One region of the Cetobacterium sp. genome, then DNA from elsewhere that is predicted to be linked to it. Evidence: riboswitches for the same ligand, from Rfam matches in the RefSeq annotation. Region 1 holds a riboswitch; each other region holds the start of a gene.

The links. Region 1 has a riboswitch for cobalamin ahead of ACWI69_RS01085 (cobyric acid synthase). Riboswitches for the same ligand answer to the same signal wherever they lie in the genome.
Region 2: linked by a shared signal. The riboswitch ahead of ACWI69_RS04470 (TonB-dependent receptor) and the one ahead of ACWI69_RS01085 (cobyric acid synthase) in region 1 are both predicted to bind cobalamin.
Region 3: linked by a shared signal. The riboswitch ahead of ACWI69_RS00750 (hypothetical protein) and the one ahead of ACWI69_RS01085 (cobyric acid synthase) in region 1 are both predicted to bind cobalamin.

What each region holds. Positions count from the first base shown of each region.
Region 1 covers NZ_CDRRQU010000003.1:12,607-18,856, reverse strand. The annotation lists gene ACWI69_RS01115 (MATE family efflux transporter) at 1-341, opposite strand, end outside; gene ACWI69_RS01110 (flavin reductase family protein) at 412-1,089, opposite strand; gene ACWI69_RS01105 (DUF6693 family protein) at 1,252-1,413, shown strand; gene ACWI69_RS01100 (YMGG-like glycine zipper-containing protein) at 1,499-1,858, shown strand; gene ACWI69_RS01095 (diol dehydratase small subunit) at 1,886-2,119, shown strand; gene ACWI69_RS01090 (hypothetical protein) at 2,182-3,720, opposite strand; cobalamin riboswitch at 3,916-4,093, shown strand; gene ACWI69_RS01085 (cobyric acid synthase) at 4,220-5,704, shown strand; gene cbiB (adenosylcobinamide-phosphate synthase CbiB) at 5,704-6,250, shown strand, end outside.
Region 2 covers NZ_CDRRQU010000012.1:35,220-41,469, forward strand. The annotation lists gene ACWI69_RS04470 (TonB-dependent receptor) at 1-820, opposite strand, end outside; cobalamin riboswitch at 847-1,014, opposite strand; gene ACWI69_RS04475 (methylated-DNA--[protein]-cysteine S-methyltransferase) at 1,133-1,609, shown strand; gene putP (sodium/proline symporter PutP) at 1,602-3,050, opposite strand; gene ACWI69_RS04485 (rhodanese-like domain-containing protein) at 3,372-3,665, opposite strand; gene ACWI69_RS04490 (flavodoxin) at 3,675-4,178, opposite strand; gene ACWI69_RS04495 (tRNA threonylcarbamoyladenosine dehydratase) at 4,181-4,906, opposite strand; gene htpG (molecular chaperone HtpG) at 5,076-6,250, shown strand, end outside.
Region 3 covers NZ_CDRRQU010000002.1:42,638-48,887, reverse strand. The annotation lists gene ACWI69_RS00765 (class I SAM-dependent methyltransferase) at 1-743, shown strand, start outside; gene ACWI69_RS00760 (DUF302 domain-containing protein) at 871-1,332, opposite strand; gene ACWI69_RS00755 (FAD-dependent oxidoreductase) at 1,365-2,723, opposite strand; gene ACWI69_RS00750 (hypothetical protein) at 2,896-3,300, opposite strand; cobalamin riboswitch at 3,396-3,569, opposite strand; gene ACWI69_RS00745 (HAD-IIA family hydrolase) at 3,636-4,415, opposite strand; gene ACWI69_RS00740 (MgtC/SapB family protein) at 4,424-4,936, opposite strand; gene glpQ (glycerophosphodiester phosphodiesterase) at 4,951-6,021, opposite strand; gene ACWI69_RS00730 (TRAP transporter large permease) at 6,036-6,250, opposite strand, start outside.

The DNA.
Region 1 (6,250 bases):
GGAAAAATAAATGCTACTGCAGCAAATAGAATAGAGACTCCAAGGGAGATTATAAGAGATAAATCCAAAAATTCATGGATTTTTTTTACATCTTTTTTACCCCAAAGTTGGGACATAAAAATAGAAGCTCCCATTCCGATACCAGCTACCGAGTAGAAAAAAATCATATAAAACTGGTTGGATAAGCCAACTGCAGCAATTTCGCTTTCTCCAAGTTTTCCAACCATAATGTTATCAAGAAGATTTAATGATGCTGTGATTAAACTTTGTAAAATGATGGGAATGGCTAGAGCCATTAACATTTTAATAAAACTTTTTTCGAATTTAAACTTTTGAAACATACGACACTCCTTTTGTAAATTAAAGAGCAGATGGGTTATAAGCTGCCCATCTGCTCTTTTATATTGTATTTTATTTTTTCTTTTTAATTTTTCCCTTAATTTTTTTTCTAGGTTTTTTCTTGTTTTTTTCATCTTTGTATTCTGTATAAGACTTTATATGTTTATATTTTTCTATTAACAGGGGATTTTTAGCAACAGAGAAACCAAACTGACCGATAGGTTTTTTAGACATTGGAAAATACTCACCATGACAGTAGTTAATTAAATTTGCCCATTCAAAATGAATCTTACCCTTTTCATCAATAATATTTTTATTGATATGAGAACCAACCACTTCAGCTAAAAATAAATCGTGAGTTCCAAGAGGTATAATTTGTTTAACCTTACATTCAATGTTTATAGGAAACTCCTCTAAATATGGTGAATTAACATATTCTCCGGGCTTAGCTGTCAATCCAAGATGTTTGATTTTATCGACCTCTCTTCCAGAGATAACTCCACAGTAATCAGTTTCTCTCACTTGGAAAGTGTTAGGTAGGTTGACTGTGAATTCCATTGTTTCTTTGATGTATTCGTACGATAATCTCTCAGGTCTAATAGAGATAGAAAGCATGGGAGGATTAGTACAAATAGTACCAGTCCATGCAACAGTAAATGCATTATTTACTCCATCTTTATTTCTAGATGTTATAATTACAGCAGGAACAGGATTTAAAACTACACTTCCTTTAAATAGTTCTTTTGTCATTATGATAGCTCCTTACTTCTCTTTTATTTTATCTCTTTATTATACAATATTAATTATTTAATGTCTATAATATCATACGGATATTTAGAAAAATCTTGTAAATTTAAAAGAAAAAATATATTATTATAGAATAAGATAATAAATAAAAAGAGGTGAAGAAAAATGGCAAGAAGATTAAGATGTGATGTAGGATTTGCAGATAGTTTGTTATTTTTACTGGGATGGACAATTTTAGTCATAATAACTTTTGGCTTAGCCTCTCCATTCTTTTTATTCTCCCTTATAAAGTTTATGATAAATAGAACTGTCATTGTGGAAGAATAGCAATGAATATGAAAGCTATTAAATAGGGACTTAAATAATTAAAAAATATTAAAAACATCAAAGAACTATTAGGAGAGGAGTTTATATGAAAAAATATTTAATATTATCAGTTTTATCAGTAATGATTTTATCAGGTTGCTCAAATGTTGGATCGAATACAATTGGATCAACAACAGTTGGAGCAGGTGCAGGAGCACTTTTAGGGCAAGCAATAGGTGGAGATACAGGAGCTACTCTTTTAGGGGCAGGAATAGGAGCAGCAGCTGGAGCTTTAGTTGGTTCAGTTCAGGATCAAACACAAGCTATAAAAGATACTAACCAACAACCATATTACAATAATCAGCCGCAATACAACCAGCCACAATATAATCAACCATACTATAACAATCAGCCACAGTATAATCAACCACAATACAATAAACCTTACTATAGTCAGCCTTATTAAGAAGAACTCCAGTTGAAGGGGATAGAAATGAATTCAAAAACTACAAGTAGAAAATTGTCGGGTAATATCGTATTACAAAGTGTTTTGGATGAAAAAATATTGGAAGTTTATAGTGCTCTAAGAGCTAATAGACTATCCAAAGAGGAACTCTTAGCTATGGCTGACGAACTTGAAAACGAATACGGTGCGATAGTGAACGCTAACTTTGTTAGAAGAGCTGTAGTGTTTTATGAGATGAAAGGAAAGCTCAGAAAGGACTAGGAGTAAAAAAGGTTTTAATGAAAAAATGTAGCCCTGTTAGGAGCTACATTTTTTTATAAATTTTATTTCTTAGTTGATATACAAAACGAGTCATACTCCTTTGTCAGTAACTCTTTTACTTTTTCTTTCATGCTAGATAATTTTTCATCTGGTATTGAAGGAGAAATTATTTTAATAGCTTTAACGTATCTATCTAAAATTTCATCTATTTTTTTATCAACATTTGCCTTATTACTTTCCAAATTTTCAGGAGTCATAGTGGATAAGAAGCTTGTTAAAGCCTTATATGAAGTGTCAGTTGTTGACTTTATTAAAGTTTTTGTAGACTCAATTTTATCAGCAGTTATATTTGAACTAATATTTTTCATATCTTGTTCAACTTGGTCTAAAGATTTTTCAATCATATTTAAAACAGAAACATAGGCTTGATTATCTCGATTATTCGCAGTAGTTTCCACTTTAGCAACAGATTCCTTCAAGTAGCTTAAAATTTTAGCTTCTTTAGCTGTAAGAGTCGCATTTCCAGAAGTTATTTTATCAAGTAATGATTGAGCAGAATCTAAATCAGTTTTAAGAATATTTATAAATCCAAGTTCCAAATCTTTAAAATGTTGTGGTGGAACTTTATTCTTAATCTCATCTATAATATCTTCAATATCTTTAACAATAGTAGCTAATAAATCACTCAATTGATTTTCAATTTCGACAATTTTGCTAGAATCTATATCTTTTAATATTTGCGGTACGATAAAGTTTATATTGTCTAGTTGTAATTTGGTGATAGTGCTAATATCTTTTAAATTTTCTGAATTACTTTTTTTAGTAATACCTTTTAAAACAAATATATGCTCTTTGATAAACTGAATAATTCTATCGTTGATCAATGATAAATCTTCTGAGGGAATAACTCCTGCTAAGTTTGTAAAAATTTTAGTAACTTTATCAGATGTATCCATACCCAAAGTTTTTAATTTTTTTTGGATTTCCAAATAGGAATCTTCTCCTAAATCATTTTTTAGTGGCTCAATCAAGGAATTAAAAGCAGTTATATTGTTTTGATAGAAACTCAGAACTTCGGCTTCTATAGTTTTTTCCTCACTTTCAAAAGTGCTGTAGCTTTTTTCACACTCCTCAATAAAGTTTGTTAAACTTTTTTTGAAGAAGTGTTTCAATTCGAATGACACTATTGGGTGAAAACGATACTTACTTTCCAACAGTGTTGTTTCAAGGTGAATATTACATTTATTATCACCTATTGCAGTAAGGTGTAAATTAGTTTCTATTTTGAATTTATCGCCTTCTGTAAGTATAAAATCTAATCCTTTATTAGCTTGAGGTTTTTTTAGATATAGTTTATGTGTCGTATTCCCAAATGTTATGTCTAAAAGAAATGCTTCGTCATCTACAGTAGCATTAACTTTTGTATTTAAGATATCTTTTACCTTGAGATCTTCGTAAGATTTGCTTGAATTTTTTGCTCCAACTAGCCATTTTTTAAAATTTTTAGGATTTAAAGCGAAAAGTTCTGCAAACAACGGAGGTACATTGATAATCCTATCCTCTACGATAAGAGGTTGTTTACTTGTTTTAACATCGTTCATACTTAACCACTCCCTTATAAAAAATTAATATGTTACATTTAATCTACAAATAAAAATTAAAGTTTCTTTTTTATTATTAAAATTTATTTCTATAGATTTATTTATATAAAATATTAAGCGATTATAGTTTAGTTTTTAAACATAAACCGTTAAAAAAGATTGACTTGTACATAATCATTATGTATAATTATGATAAATATGTATATTGTTTATGGTTCAATAATTTGATTAAAAGGAAAGTTGAGTGAAAATCTCGCACGGTCCCGCCACTGTAAGGAGGACGAAATTAGACTAAGCCACTGTAGTTTTTATGGGAAGGCCTAAGAGTAGGATGAATCTGAGTCAGGATATCTGCCATGAATATAAAAGAAAATATAAAATCTGCGGTGAACAGATTTGTATTTAGAACTGTCAATTTCAATTCTAATTAGCAATATTCTATTCATTTTCGCAATTTTTATATTTCCGATAAACTTCATAAGTTAGGAGAAATGATATAATGAAACATAAGAACATAATGGTTGTTGGGACATCTTCAGGTGCAGGGAAGAGTATAACAGTTACAGGGTTATGTAGAGCATTTTTTAAAGATGGATATACTGTTTCACCTTTTAAATCTCAAAATATGGCATTGAATTCGTATATAACAAAAGAAGGACACGAGATGGGGCGTGCACAGGCACTTCAAGCAATGGCGTGTGAAAAAGAAGCTCATTATACTATGAATCCAATTTTATTAAAGCCTACAGGTGATAGGAGAATTCAAGTTATTGTCAATGGAAAATCTATCGGCAATATGGGAGGCCTTGAGTACGGAAATTACAAATCGATATTAAAAAAAGATATAATTGAAGCCTATAATACAATTAAGATTAAGAATCAAATATGTGTTATAGAAGGAGCTGGAAGCCCGGTAGAGTTAAATATAAAACAGGATGATATAGTGAATATGGGTTTAGCTGAAATGGTGAATGCTCCTGTTATTTTAGTTGCAGATATAGATAGAGGGGGCGTCTTTGCGTCGATATACGGAACTATATCTTTGATGGAACCAGAGGAAAAAGCTAGAGTAAAAGGTGTAATCATAAACAAGTTTAGAGGAAATGTTGATATATTAAAGCCGGGACTGGAAAAGATAGAGGAACTGACAGGGGTTCCAATTTTAGGAGTCATGCCATACTTTGAGCTAGACATAGAGGACGAGGATGGAGTAACAGAAAAGTTTAGTAGGATTAAATCAAAAAAAGGAGATATAAAAGTTTCAGTTATAAAACTTAAACATATATCTAACTTTACAGATATTGATGCTTTACTAGCAAATAAGGATGTAGATGTTAATTATGTGACGTCATTTCATGAGTTGGGAGATGAGGACTTGATAGTCATACCTGGATCTAAAAATACAATAGATGATTTAAAAGATATAAAAGAAAAAGGAATTGCACAAGAGATTATAAAAATTTCTCGAAAGGGAACTCCTATTATTGGTATATGTGGCGGATTTCAAATTTTAGGAGAAAAAGTATTGGATCCCTATGGAGTGGAGGGAGATATAAAAGAACTACCGGGATTGGGACTTTTAGATATAGAAACTACAATGGAAAAAGAAAAAGTGACGACGCAGTATACAGGATTATTAAAAGGAGAGATGGGGCTATTAAAGGGGTTGGGAAATATTGAAGTTAAGGGATATGAAATTCATCAGGGAGTAACGACTGGGAAAGAAAAATCAATAACCTCAGATAATAGATTAATAGCAACAGTAAAAGATAATATTTTTGGAACATATCTGCATGGTATTTTTGATAATAGAGAGTTTACCGATTTTATTTTAAATAATATAAGAAAGAAAAAAGGGTTGGAAAAGAGAAACAGTGCAATAACTTTTGATGAATATAGACTCCAAGAGTTGGATAAATTAGAAAGAATATTTAGAGAAAATATAGATATGAAAGCTATTTATAAGATTTTGGAGGAGAACTAATGAACTTCATTTTAAAGATTTGGATAGCGTATCTACTTGATTTAGTTTTAAGTGATCCCTATTGGTTTCCACACCCAGTTAGGTTTATTGGAAAATATATAACTTTTATTGAAAATAGAATCTACTCATTGAAAAATAAAAGAGTTTATGGCGGGTTATTAACTTTTACAGTTATACTTACAACAGGAATACTTTCATACCATATAGCTAAGGCATCCCAGTTTTTAGAAATTTTCTTTTTGTATACAACTCTAGCAACAAAGAGTTTAGGGGCAGAAGGGATTAAAGTATATAAAATTCTAAAAAGCGGAGATTTAAAAAAGGCTCAAAAAGAGCTCTCATATCTAGTTAGTAGGGATACGGGTGAAATGGATGAGATACAAGTTGTGAGAAGTACAATGGAAACAATAGCTGAAAATAGTGTTGATGGGGTGATAGCTCCTATGTTTTATGCGTTTTTAGGAAGTTTAATGACAATTGGAGGAATTTCATTGGCATTGCCATTGGCAATGGGATATAAGGCAGTGAATACCCTCGATTCAATGG
Region 2 (6,250 bases), on a different contig from region 1:
CTCCTACAAAATTATTTTTCTCTGTTTTTCCATCAATTCTCCACGCATTTGGGTTGGAGTGTGTTCTATCCTCATTAACTTCATCCTTGTTTAACGCTCCCGGCGCTTTAAAATCATTCTTTGAGTAGTTATATTTAACTTTTAACTCCCCTTCATCAAGTTTATATCTGCTTCTAAACCCAAAGCTTTCCAAATTATCTTTAGAATAGTCTCTATATCCATCTTTTTCTCTTCTCAAATAATCTACTTCTACTAAAAATCTTTCTCCTATTTTAGTACCGTATGTAACTTGCTGTTTTTTTAATCCATACGATCCTATCTCACTATTCAAACTTCCATAGTTTTTCCTATCTTCTGGTGCTTTTGTTATAATATTGATTGTTCCACCAACCGCTCCATCTCCATATAAAACCGATCCTCCAGAAGGTATCACCTCAATCCTTTCAATACTATTAACTGGTATATTACTTGTTTGATATCCAGATAAATCTATTGAATTAATTGGTGCTCCATCAACCAGTACTATAACATTTGATTTTGCTGTTGCCCCCTGACCTCTTACATCAAAAGCAGCGTCTGTCCCACCCATCTCTTTTACAATGACACTTGATACCAATTTTAAAGCTTCTGCTACTGTTTTAGCTCCTCTTTGTGTTATCTCTTCGCCTGTTAATACAGTTACATTTCTAGGTATACTTGCCACCGTTGTTTCCGTATTCTCACTTGTTATAACACTCTCATCTAGCTTTATAACCTTTTCTTGTCCCATTGTTAAAGTAGATGCAAGAAGTAAACCAATAATATAAAATCTTTTTTCCATTTAATTTAATCCTCCCAAATCTGTCACTCGCAGTTTATTTTATGGCAGGTATCCTGACTCAACTTCCTCCTCCAATAGCCCTTCCCAGTTTCCCAGTGGTTCATCTATTTTTGTCCGTTTTACAGTGGCGTGACCGTTTAAGCTTCTCACTTAATTCCCTTTTAATTTATAAAACCATAACGCCTTATTATACTATAAATACTTTATTTTTAAAAGTTTTAAACAATAAATGAACAATATATATTTTAAATTAACCTTGATTTATTTATATTTTTTTAGTACAATTTTAATAAAGTTTTTGAGGAGAGTTGTATGAAAAATATTATTCCAGGTTTTTTCTATATTTTTGACACTCCATTTGGTTTACTTAAAATCGAAGAATTAAATCATGAAATTATTAAGATTGAGCTCAATAATCCTACTTCAAATAGAACTTTTAAACTTACGAGCTCTTTAGCTCAAGCTTCTAAGGAGATTTTGGAATTTCTAAATGGACGTCGTAAAGAATTTACTTTTAAAATAAATCCCATTGGAACAGAGTTTCAAAAAAATGTTTGGAAAGCTTTACTCGATATTCCATACGGTGAAGTTAAAACATACAAAGATATTGCTATCGCTATCGGTAATCCTAAGGCGTGCAGAGCGGTAGGTTTAGCAAACAATAAAAATCCTATTCCCATAGTTATTCCTTGCCATAGAGTTATTGGCTCCAATGGCAAATTGACTGGATATGCCTATGGCTTATCTCTAAAGTCTCATCTACTAAATTTAGAAAAGGGTGCTAAGTAACTTTGCACCCTACACTAACTATACTTTTAAAAATCACTTTTTCTACTATATAAACTGTGATTAAGTTACTAAAAAATCCTGGTAATAGTTCATACATATAACTGTCTAACCCCAAAACTTTCCACATTAAAAATACAAACATTCCAACCAAAATTCCTGCCAGAACACTTTTATTATTCACATTTTTAAAATAAAGTACCGATATTATTGCTGGTCCAAATATTGTTCCAAACCCTCCCCAAGCATAAGCGACCAATGATAATACTTTAGCATTTTGATTTAGCGCAAATAGTAGTGCCAACAAGGCTATCACTACTACACACAGCCTTCCAACCCACATAATTTCTTTATCAGAAACATCTTTTTTCATATATCTATAAAAGTCTTCTGTTAAGGTAGTTGATGAAACTAACAGCTGGGAATCTATTGTTGACATAATTGCAGATAGAATTGCAGCTAATAAAACTCCCGCTACCCAAGGATTAAATAGCTCTTTTATCATATAAATAAATATTTTTTCTGCATCCCCTCCCAATTCTGTAACATTTCTAAAAAGAGAAATTCCCAAAAGTCCAATCGCTATTGCCCCAACTAAAGAAATAATTACCCATATCATGGCTATTCGTCTAGATTTTTTTAACTCTTTTACATTCTTTATACTCATAAATCTGACTAAAATATGAGGCTGTCCAAAGTACCCTAGTCCCCATGCCAATGAAGATAATATTCCTAAAATTCCTATACTTTCTCCATTCTGTTTAAATATATCCAATGAAATTCCTTTTAACTCAATTCCTTGTTTAATTGTTTCCATGTCTCCAATTTTATAATAAGCAGCCAAAGGAACCGCTATTATAGCTATAAACATCAAAGCACCTTGAAAAAAATCTGTCCAACACGAAGCCAGATATCCCCCCATAAATGTATACATAACTATTGTCACTGTACCCACTACAACGGCAACTTTATAATCGATTCCAAGTATCGATTCAAATAGTTTTCCTGCTGCGACCAACCCAGAAGATGAATAAATTGTGAAGAAAAACAGTGTTCCTAAAGCTAAAACTTTCCTTATTGTTCCTTTGTCATCTTTTAATTTTTTTTCTAAAAAAGTTGGTAAAGTCATTGTATTTTCTATTTCAGTTTCGACTCTAAGTTTTGGAGCTATAAACTTCCAATTCAAATATGTTCCCACCGTTAAACCTACTACAACCCAAATTTGTCCAAATCCCGAAAGATATACTGCCCCTGGTAATCCCATTAATAACCATCCACTCATATCACTAGCTTGTGCCGATAGTGCAGTTACCCAACTGCCAACTCCTCTACCACCTATCAAATACTCCTCAGAACTGGAAGTCTTTCCATAAAAATAAATTCCTACTCCTATTAAAAATAACAAATATGTTCCAAATGTAATAAATGTTTCTATTCCTATCATTTTATACTCCTCCCAAATTTTTAATAAAAATAAAAAAGAGTCACCTAAGCACAATTTTGTACCTAAGTGACCCTTATTAAAAGAATCCTATAAAAATAATCTTCTATTGAAAGTTATTTCCCCTTAGATACAGATCCAAAATCGTAACACAAAATGGACCTGTATCTAAACATAAACTAATGCTTAAAACACAAATCCCTATCTAGGGGGGATGGGTTGTCTATTCACATTATTTGAAATAACTTGATTTTTTTTCATCAGAACTCTCCTTTAATTTTTTATTTTCATTATAGTAACATATGAAAATAAATTTGTCAAATTTTATTTCCAAGTCAATATTCCATCTCGAGAATTAAAAACTTTTGTAAATCCCTCTTCCAGAAGAATTAAAGCTGCAGCTTTTGATCGAACTCCACTTCTACAAAAAGTTATATAAGTTTTCTCCTTATCTAACTCTATAATTCTTTCCTCTAACTCATGAAGTGGTATGTTTAAACTATCTTCTACCGATTCTTCCCAGTACTCATCCTCTGTTCTAACATCCAAAAGTACCGTTTTTTCCTCTTTTAATAGAGTCTTCACCTCTTCTTGATTCAATGTCTTATATTTTCTCATAATTTTTTCCTAATTGAATAGAGGTTTAATCTCTTCTATCCAAGCTTTTATTCTATCAGGTGTTTCGTTATCTTGATTACTTTCATCTAAAGCAAGACCTACGAACTTGTTGTCTATAACTGATTCAGTTTCTTCATAGCTATATCCTTCAGTTGAAGTAAATCCAACAACTTTTGCCCCTTTATCTATAACTGCATCATACAGTTTTCTCATCGCCCCTGCATATGATTCACCAAATGCAAATTGATTTCCCACACCTACTATTCCTACTATCTTATTAGTAAAATCTAAACTTTTTAACTTGTCGTATACATTTTCCCAATCTTTTTGTAACTCTCCAACTCCATAAGTTGGTGAAACTAAAATTAGATTTTCAAGATTCTCCATCTCATCAATCCCATTTGCTACATCAAAGACTTCGTACTCCTCTCCTCTTAAATAAAACTCTATCTCATCAACTATTCCAGCTGTTATTCCTGACGTTGTTCCATAAAAAATTCCTATTTTTTTCATAATCAATTTCCTCCTAAATTTTTTAAGCCTGTTATATCCTTTACTACCTCACTTGCTATTATTAAACCTGCTACGGATGGTACAAAAGATATGCTTCCTACATTACACTGTTTCTCTCTATTATTTTCTAAATTACTAGGTTTCATAGGTAACTCTTTTGAAAAAACTACCTTTACCTTTTGAATTCGTCTCTTTTTTAATTCCGATCTCATGACCTTTGCTAAAGGGCAGACAGATGTCTTTGATATATCAGCCACTTCTAACATTGTTGGATTTATTTTATTTCCAGTTCCCATTGACGAAATAATTGGAATTTTTAACTCCTTTGCTATAGTTATTAAATCTAGTTTCGCTGTGATAATATCTATTGCGTCAACAATATAACTATATTTTTTGTCACCTGAAAAAAATATATCTCTTTTATCTTTAAAGAATTTTTCTTTATAAGCAGTTATCTTAATATTTGGATTTATAGATAAAGCTCTTTCTTTTATTAGTTCAACTTTATCTCTCCCTACACTATTCTGAGTAGCAATTATTTGTCTATTGAGATTTGTTATATCAACTGTATCAAAGTCAACAACCGTTAACTCTCCAACACCTGCTCTAACTAAGGCTTCCACTACGAATCCTCCCACTCCTCCCACTCCAAATACAACTACATGAGAGTTATTTAACTTATTTAGATTTTCTACACCTATTAACAGCTCTGTTCTTTGAAAAATCATCTATATACCAACCTTTTTTATTCTTTACTAATTACATAAAGATTATATACTAAATGAATATAAAATACAAGTTTTTCTTTATAAACTCTTGACATTTTTTCTCAATTTATGTTATATATATTTTATTAGCCACAATATATGTGGAGTGCTATTTTTAAGGGAGGATACAATGAAAAAAGAAACAAAAGTATTTCAAGCTGAAACTAAAGAACTTTTAAATCTTATGGTACACTCTATTTACACTCATAAGGAGATTTTTTTAAGAGAACTTATCTCAAACGCTAGTGATGCCACTGATAAATTAAAATTTAAAGCTCTTACAGATACTCACATTTTAGATTCTTCTGAAGAACTTTGCATAACTATTGTTCCTAATGAGGAGTTAAAAACTCTAACTATCACTGATCATGGAATAGGTATGACTTTTGAAGAAGTTGTAGAAAATATTGGAACTATTGCTAAATCTGGATCAAAAGCTTTTTTGAATTCATTGGAAGAAGCTAAAAAAAATAATGACTTAAATATAATCGGACAATTTGGAGTTGGATTTTATTCTGCATTTATGGTCGCTGATAAAATTGTATTAGAAACTAAATCACCATACTCTGATAAAGGAGTTAGATGGACATCTACTGGTGAAGGAAGTTATGAAATTGAAGAGATTGATAGAACAGAAAGAGGAACTTCTATCACTTTATATCTAAAAGATGAGGAAGATGATAAAGAATTCCTAAATGAATATAAAATAAAAGGGCTTGTTAAAAAATATTCTGACTATGTTAAATATCCAATAATGTTAAACAATGAAAGAATTAACTCAACTAAACCTATTTGGAAAACTCCAAAAGATGAATTAAAAGATGAGGATTATAACGAGTTTTATAAATCTACTTATCATGACTGGCAGGACCCTCTTTTTCATTTTAACTTTAATGTTCAAGGAAATTTAGAATACAATGCTATTCTATTTATACCACAAGTCCCACCTTATGATCTTTATACAAGAGAGTATAAAAGAGGACTTCAACTATATACTAAAAATGTTTTTATAATGGATAAATGTGAAGAATTAATCCCACAATATTTTAACTTTATAAAAGGATTAGTTGATACAGATGATTTATCTCTTAATATATCAAGAGAAATTTTACAAAAAACTCATCAACTAAAAGCTATCTCTAAAAACTTAGAGAAAAAAATTATAAGTGAATTTGAAAAATTGCTATCTACTGATAGAGATAAATACATTAAATTCTGGGAAGTTTTTGGAAAACACATTAAATTTGGTGTTCACGAAAACTTTGGATTGAACAAAGATAAATTAGAAAATCTTCTTCTTTTCAA
Region 3 (6,250 bases), on a different contig from region 1:
CCGAGTATGAAAATCAACAAAAATATAGAAAATGGAATTTAATAGCAGAAAAGCTTCCAGTAAAAAGTGATGATATCGTTGTAGAACTTGGTTGTGGAACAGGTAGTTTTGCAGAGATTCTTTCCAAAAAAGTAAAAGAAGTTATAGCTATAGACTTAAACAAAAATTTACTTGAAGTATTGCGAAATAGAAAAATCTCTAATGTAACAGTTTTGCAAAATGATATCTCTAATCTGGATTATATCTCTAAAGAAATTGATGGGATATTTTCCAGTTTTGCTGTTGCTTATTTTCCAAACAAGATGGATTTAATATTTAAAACTTGGTTTGATAAATTAAAAAGTGGTGGATGGCTTGCAATCATTGAAATTGACGATCTTTTACGAGGACACGCTCCATTGTCTAAAAAGACTCTAGAGAACTTAACTTTTTTTGAAAAAAATATAAGAGATAGAGGGATTTATGACTTTAGAGCAGGAAGAAAAATTTTGCCTAAATTAAAAAAATTAGGAATGGAGATTTTACTTAGTGAGAATTTAGAAGATTTAGAATTAACAGGATCGGGTGTAGTCTCTAGTGAAGTTTATACAATGTGGGAAAATAGACTCAATAGATTATCATTCGATAACTTTTTTCAAGACGAAGAGATTGAATCGATAAAATCTGAATTTTTATCAATTTTAAAGGACACTAGACATATTAATCAGAGCAAAGTTAAATTTATTATAGCAAGAAAATACTAAGTTTTTGTCAAATTCATTATTTTAATAAAGGAGCTGTAGATAAATAGTTGTCTACAGCTCAAAATTTTAAAGAGTAAAAAATAGTGGTTAAAAAAATCTCAAAAACCTTTTCTAATACATTTCTATATTAATCTTTAGCGATTGTTTTTTCTGCCAATTTATTTAAAAAAGTTTCCATTTTTAGAATAATATCATCATTTTCTAAATTATAATCTTTAGCTATTTTTTGTATATCTTGGAGTTTAATTTCAGTCTGATTGTGTTTATTTACAGAGATCAAAACTTTTAATGGCAACTCAATTGCAACTTCAGGTCTTTTTTGCATTAATAGAGTTCCTACTTTAGGAGAACCAAAAACAATAACGGTAGTTTCTCCTAAGTCTAAATTTACTTTTTTTGCATTTAAAGAGTGATCAAATTTGGCAAATACAGGTATATTCATTTTTTTTAACTCATTTTCTATTCTTTCTACAGTTACATTAAAAGAATATGGACTAATGTAATCAGTTTTGATATTTTTTTTTGGTGTTTCTTGTGTAAAAATTGATAAAAAAATTAATAGTTGCATTAATAAGACTCTTTTAATCATAGTTTTCTCCTTGAATATCTAATCTATTTATCTTAAAAATCAAATAAATCATTTAAAGCTTCACTCATAGTTGGATGAGTAAATACGAAATCTCTTAAATAAGTATATTCTTTATTTTCTTTTATTGCCATAGCTACTACATTAATTACTTCACTAGATTCAGTAGAATATAACGAACACCCTAAAATTCTACCATTCTTCTCATCTACAACAGCTTTTAAGACACCTCTTTCATCTCCTAAAATTTTAGCTCTTGGTATTGTTGATGCTTTAATTACTTTTGTTTTTACTTTATACCCCGCATTTATAGCCTCTTTTTCAGAAAGTCCAACTTTTGATAACGTTGGTGAAATAAAAACAGAGTATGGAATTATATTTCGGGACTTGGTTGTCATAGTTTTATCTCCAAAAAGATTATTTTTAATTATTCTGAAGTCATCTAAAGATATATATGTAAATTGAGCTCCTCCTTTAACGTCACCTAAGGCATATATGTGAGGTACATTTGTTTGTAAAGTATTATTGACTAGAATTCCCTTTTCAGAATAATTGATACCTGCATTTTCAAGCTTTAAGTCATCTATATTAGGAACTCTACCCACGGCTATAAGTACTCCATCAACTACTATTTTATTCTCTTTTTCATCTTGATTGAAAACAATTTCTACTTGATTATCAGAATAGTTACTCAATTTTAAAACTTTGCTTTTTGATAATATTTGAATTCCTCTAGTTTTAAAATTTTCTTTAACTTCCTCTCTAATTTCCATCTCCTCTCTTAGAAGAATATCTTCGTTTCCTTCAAGAATAATTACTTCGGAGCCAAAATTATTATAGATAGAAGAAAATTCTAATCCAATGTAACCTCCACCTATCACAGCTAATTTTTTAGGTAATTCGTTTAACTCCATAATAGATGTACTAGTGTAAATATTTCTTGTTGTTTTAAGTCCATCTATTTTGGGAATAATCGTTTTGGAGCCTGTATTTATAAATATTTGATTACCATTTAAAACAATTTCGTTTTCATCCTCTGTCACACTAATGATATGCTCAGATTCAAAAGCTCCAATCCCAGTGTAGATATCAATATTTTCATGTAAATTTAACTTATTATAGTTAATTTCTCTTAACTTAGATGTTAATTCATCTTTTTTTTCAATAGCTTTTTTAAATTTTTTATCAACTTTTTGAGACTCTTCAACAAGAATTTTTGTGGGGATACATCCTACGTTTATACAAGTTCCTCCATACATTTTTTTATCTTTTTCAACTAGAGCTACTTTTTTTCCTTTATTTGCTAAAAATCCAGCGAGAGTTTTTCCCCCTTTACCAAAACCAATTATAATAGCATCATAATTTTTAGCGTTTAAAATATCACATTTTTTCATAATAACACTTCCTTTTTATATCTAATTTCAATACATTTAGAATACAATTTTATTCATGACTTGTAAATTAGTTACAAAAAAGTAACTACCAGGAATTTTCAAAAAATTAAAACACGCCCAAATTTAATCTTAAGGCGTGTAGTATTAAACAGTATTATTTTTATTTTATAAGTCAATTTAAAGATTTATTTTCGGATATATTTAAATTATTCCTAATTTTTTTCAAGCTATCCAAAAATCTATTTTTTCTATTTATATAATACACAACTTGTCTTTTCCATGGATCAACTTCAAATAAATCTTTACTTAAAGAGTAGTAATATTCTTGACAAAACTTCATGTACTCTTTATAAAAAACTTTTAGATTAATGATATTCTTGTATTTTTTTAAGTAAAATAATAGTAACTGTTCTTGTGGTGTCATCTTTATAATATAGTGTAAAAACTCTTCCGATCCACTCATTGCAGACAGATTTTGTTCTAGAAATTTTGTTAAGTCTTGATAAGTTTTGAAAGTATGTATAAACTTATCAAATTCTTTAAATTTATTATAATCCCATTTTAAGTCTTTCCTCATCTCTCTCACTCCCTTAAATGTAGAGAAGAAGACAAAAAATCTATCGAACATTAAAGTCCATTAGATTTTATTACACACTTGTCCACTCCTAACAATTTTTGTGTAGTTTTTAGGTAAGTCTCCTGACTTAGATTCGCTTTACTCCTGCCCTTCCCAGATTTTCTTCCAGTGGTTCTATGCAGTTTCATCCTCATTACAGTAGCGGAGGCTGTGTAGGATTTACACCTACTTCCTTGTTATGCCTAAGCACCTAAAAACTTTTATTTAGTTTCATAGTAATTTTATATCTTATTTTAAATTATTTGTCAAATAGTTTTAACTTCAGTCTGGTATTTTTAATCTATATCAGCTACACTATCTAATATATATGTTGGTTTATACACACTCTTACTGTCCTTTGTGGCTTCTCCTGTTAAAACAAGTATTGTGTCACAGCCATTGATATACCCTGAAGCTATATCCGTATATAATCTATCTCCTACTATAACAGTTTCTTCTTTCGATAAATTCAAATTTTTTAGTGCATAATCTAACATGACTTTTTTTGGTTTTCCAAAATATTTTGGTGTTTTCTTTGTGCATAATTCAATTATATTGCAAATAGCTCTACAGTCTGGTAAAAATACTCCACCTTCCACTGGATAAACCAAATCTTCATTTGCCGCTAAGTACTCTACATTCCCATGTAAAAGTTTACAGGCGACCTCTAATTTTTTATAATTCAGCTCCGAGTCGAGTGTTACCACAACTATATCAATTTCAGAAAAATTGAACTCATCTTTTTCATCAAAAATTTGGATTCCCATCTCTTTACAATACTCTTTAAACTCTTTTGTTCCTACCATGAATATTTTTCTATTTTTACAGTTATTTGCCAAGTAATCTGCCAAGACAACCCCAGCAGTTATTATTTCCTTCAGCTCAGCTTCAACTCCCAATTTTTTAAATTTTTCAATATAACTTTTTGGATTATTAGAGGAATTATTTGTATAAAATCCTATCTTTTTTCCACACTTTCGTAGCTCCTCTATCTTCTCCTTAGCCCCAGGAATTAAAATATTTCCCAAAACTATTGTTCCATCTACATCAAACAAGTATCCTTTGTAGTCTTTCATCTTAATTTTTACTCCTTTTTTACCAACCTATTTCTAGTTGCTTTCTTATTTCTTACCATAGTTATAACTTTTCTTTCAAGTATTTTCATTACTATCAACGTTATAACTACAATTAAAAAAACTGCTGTAGATAGAAATACGAAACCATATCCAATAGCTAAGCCAATAGCTGCTGTTATCCACAAGGTAGCTGCTGTTGTTATCCCTGAAATTTTATCATTTGAATAAACTATCACTCCTCCGCCTATAAAACCTACCCCTGTGACAACTTGAGCTGATAATCTTGTGATGTCTAATTTATAACTTTCTATGAGACTAGGATGTGTAGATATTAAACTTATTTGTCTTATTAATAATTCTTCTTGCAAAAGGGCAATAGTTGTAGCTCCTAAACAAACTAGTATCAAAGTTACAAAACCTGCTGATTTATTTTTTAATTCTCTTTCTAACCCTATGCAGCCCCCAAATATTGAGGAGACTATTAACCTAAATAATATTTCTGTCAGTCTCATCCCACTCATAATACATCCCTCATCTATAATTTATTTTGATTTGCTATAAATTGAACTCCTAAGTCTGGAAAATCTGTAAATACTCCCGTAGAATTGGTTTTATTAAATATAATCTCAAACATTTCATCAATATTGTCTACATAATTTGGTAGAGCATCTTTCCTAACTGTATAAGGATGTAACTCGAGTCTATTGTCTCCAATATATTGAACCAAAGGAGTTACCTTAATATCTCCCTTTTTAGACTCATTTTCATCAATTAACATATACCATGCTGGCCCTATTCCATCAGCATACTTTGCTAATTCTTTTATACCTTCTGGAGTAAACATCCAATCATAATCATAATTTACCCATTCTCCATTTTTATTTTTTTCCATAGTTTCATTCCAATCAGTATATGCAACTAACTGAACCAATTTTAAATCCATTCCCATTTTTGGCATGAGCTCATTTTTAATTCTTTTTAATTCATTAAAATCAAAAACTTGGAAATAGATAGGATCATCTTTACTTGTATAACCATAGTTTTTCAGAATTTCTAAAGTTTCTTTAGCTATATCCTTTCCTTCTTGATGATGTAACCAAGGAGCTTTAATCTCTGGGTATATTCCGATTCTTTTTCCTGTCGTTTTTTCTAATCCTTGAATAAACTCTAATTCTTCCTCTAAAGTGTGAATTTTAAATGTTGATTTCCACAGAGGAAATCTTCCTTCATAGACCAATTTTTCTTGATCATTTTCTACTTTAAAATTTTCAGTCATGTTCAAACCTTTTATTTCAGCTAAAGTAAAATCCATTACGTAATATCTGCCACCTTTTCTTGCTCTATTAGGATATTGTTTGGCAACATCTGTGAGTTGGTCTAAAAAATGATCGTGTATTACAATTACTCTATTGTCCTTAGTCATAACTAAATCTTGTTCTAGATAATCTGCTCCTTGACCAAAAGCCAAAGCCTTTGATTCAAGTGTATGTTCTGGTAAATAACCACTTGCTCCTCTATGAGCTATTATAATTTTTTTATCATTTTGAGAAAAAGATGTTAAAGATAATCCCACTATACTGAGTGCTAATAATATTTTTATGTTCATCTAACCTCCACAGTCTACATTAATAAGTTTGGTATATACAATGCTATTGTTTCTGAATAAGTTAAAATAGCTAAAACAACTAATAGTGCTAAAATAAACGGTAATACTTCTTTCACAAATTCATCAAGCTTTACACCGACTATGGTACATGTTGTGAACATCATTGACCCAAAAGGTGGCGTTATTCCTCCAATCATAATATTAACAATTAGTATTACTCCGAATTGTA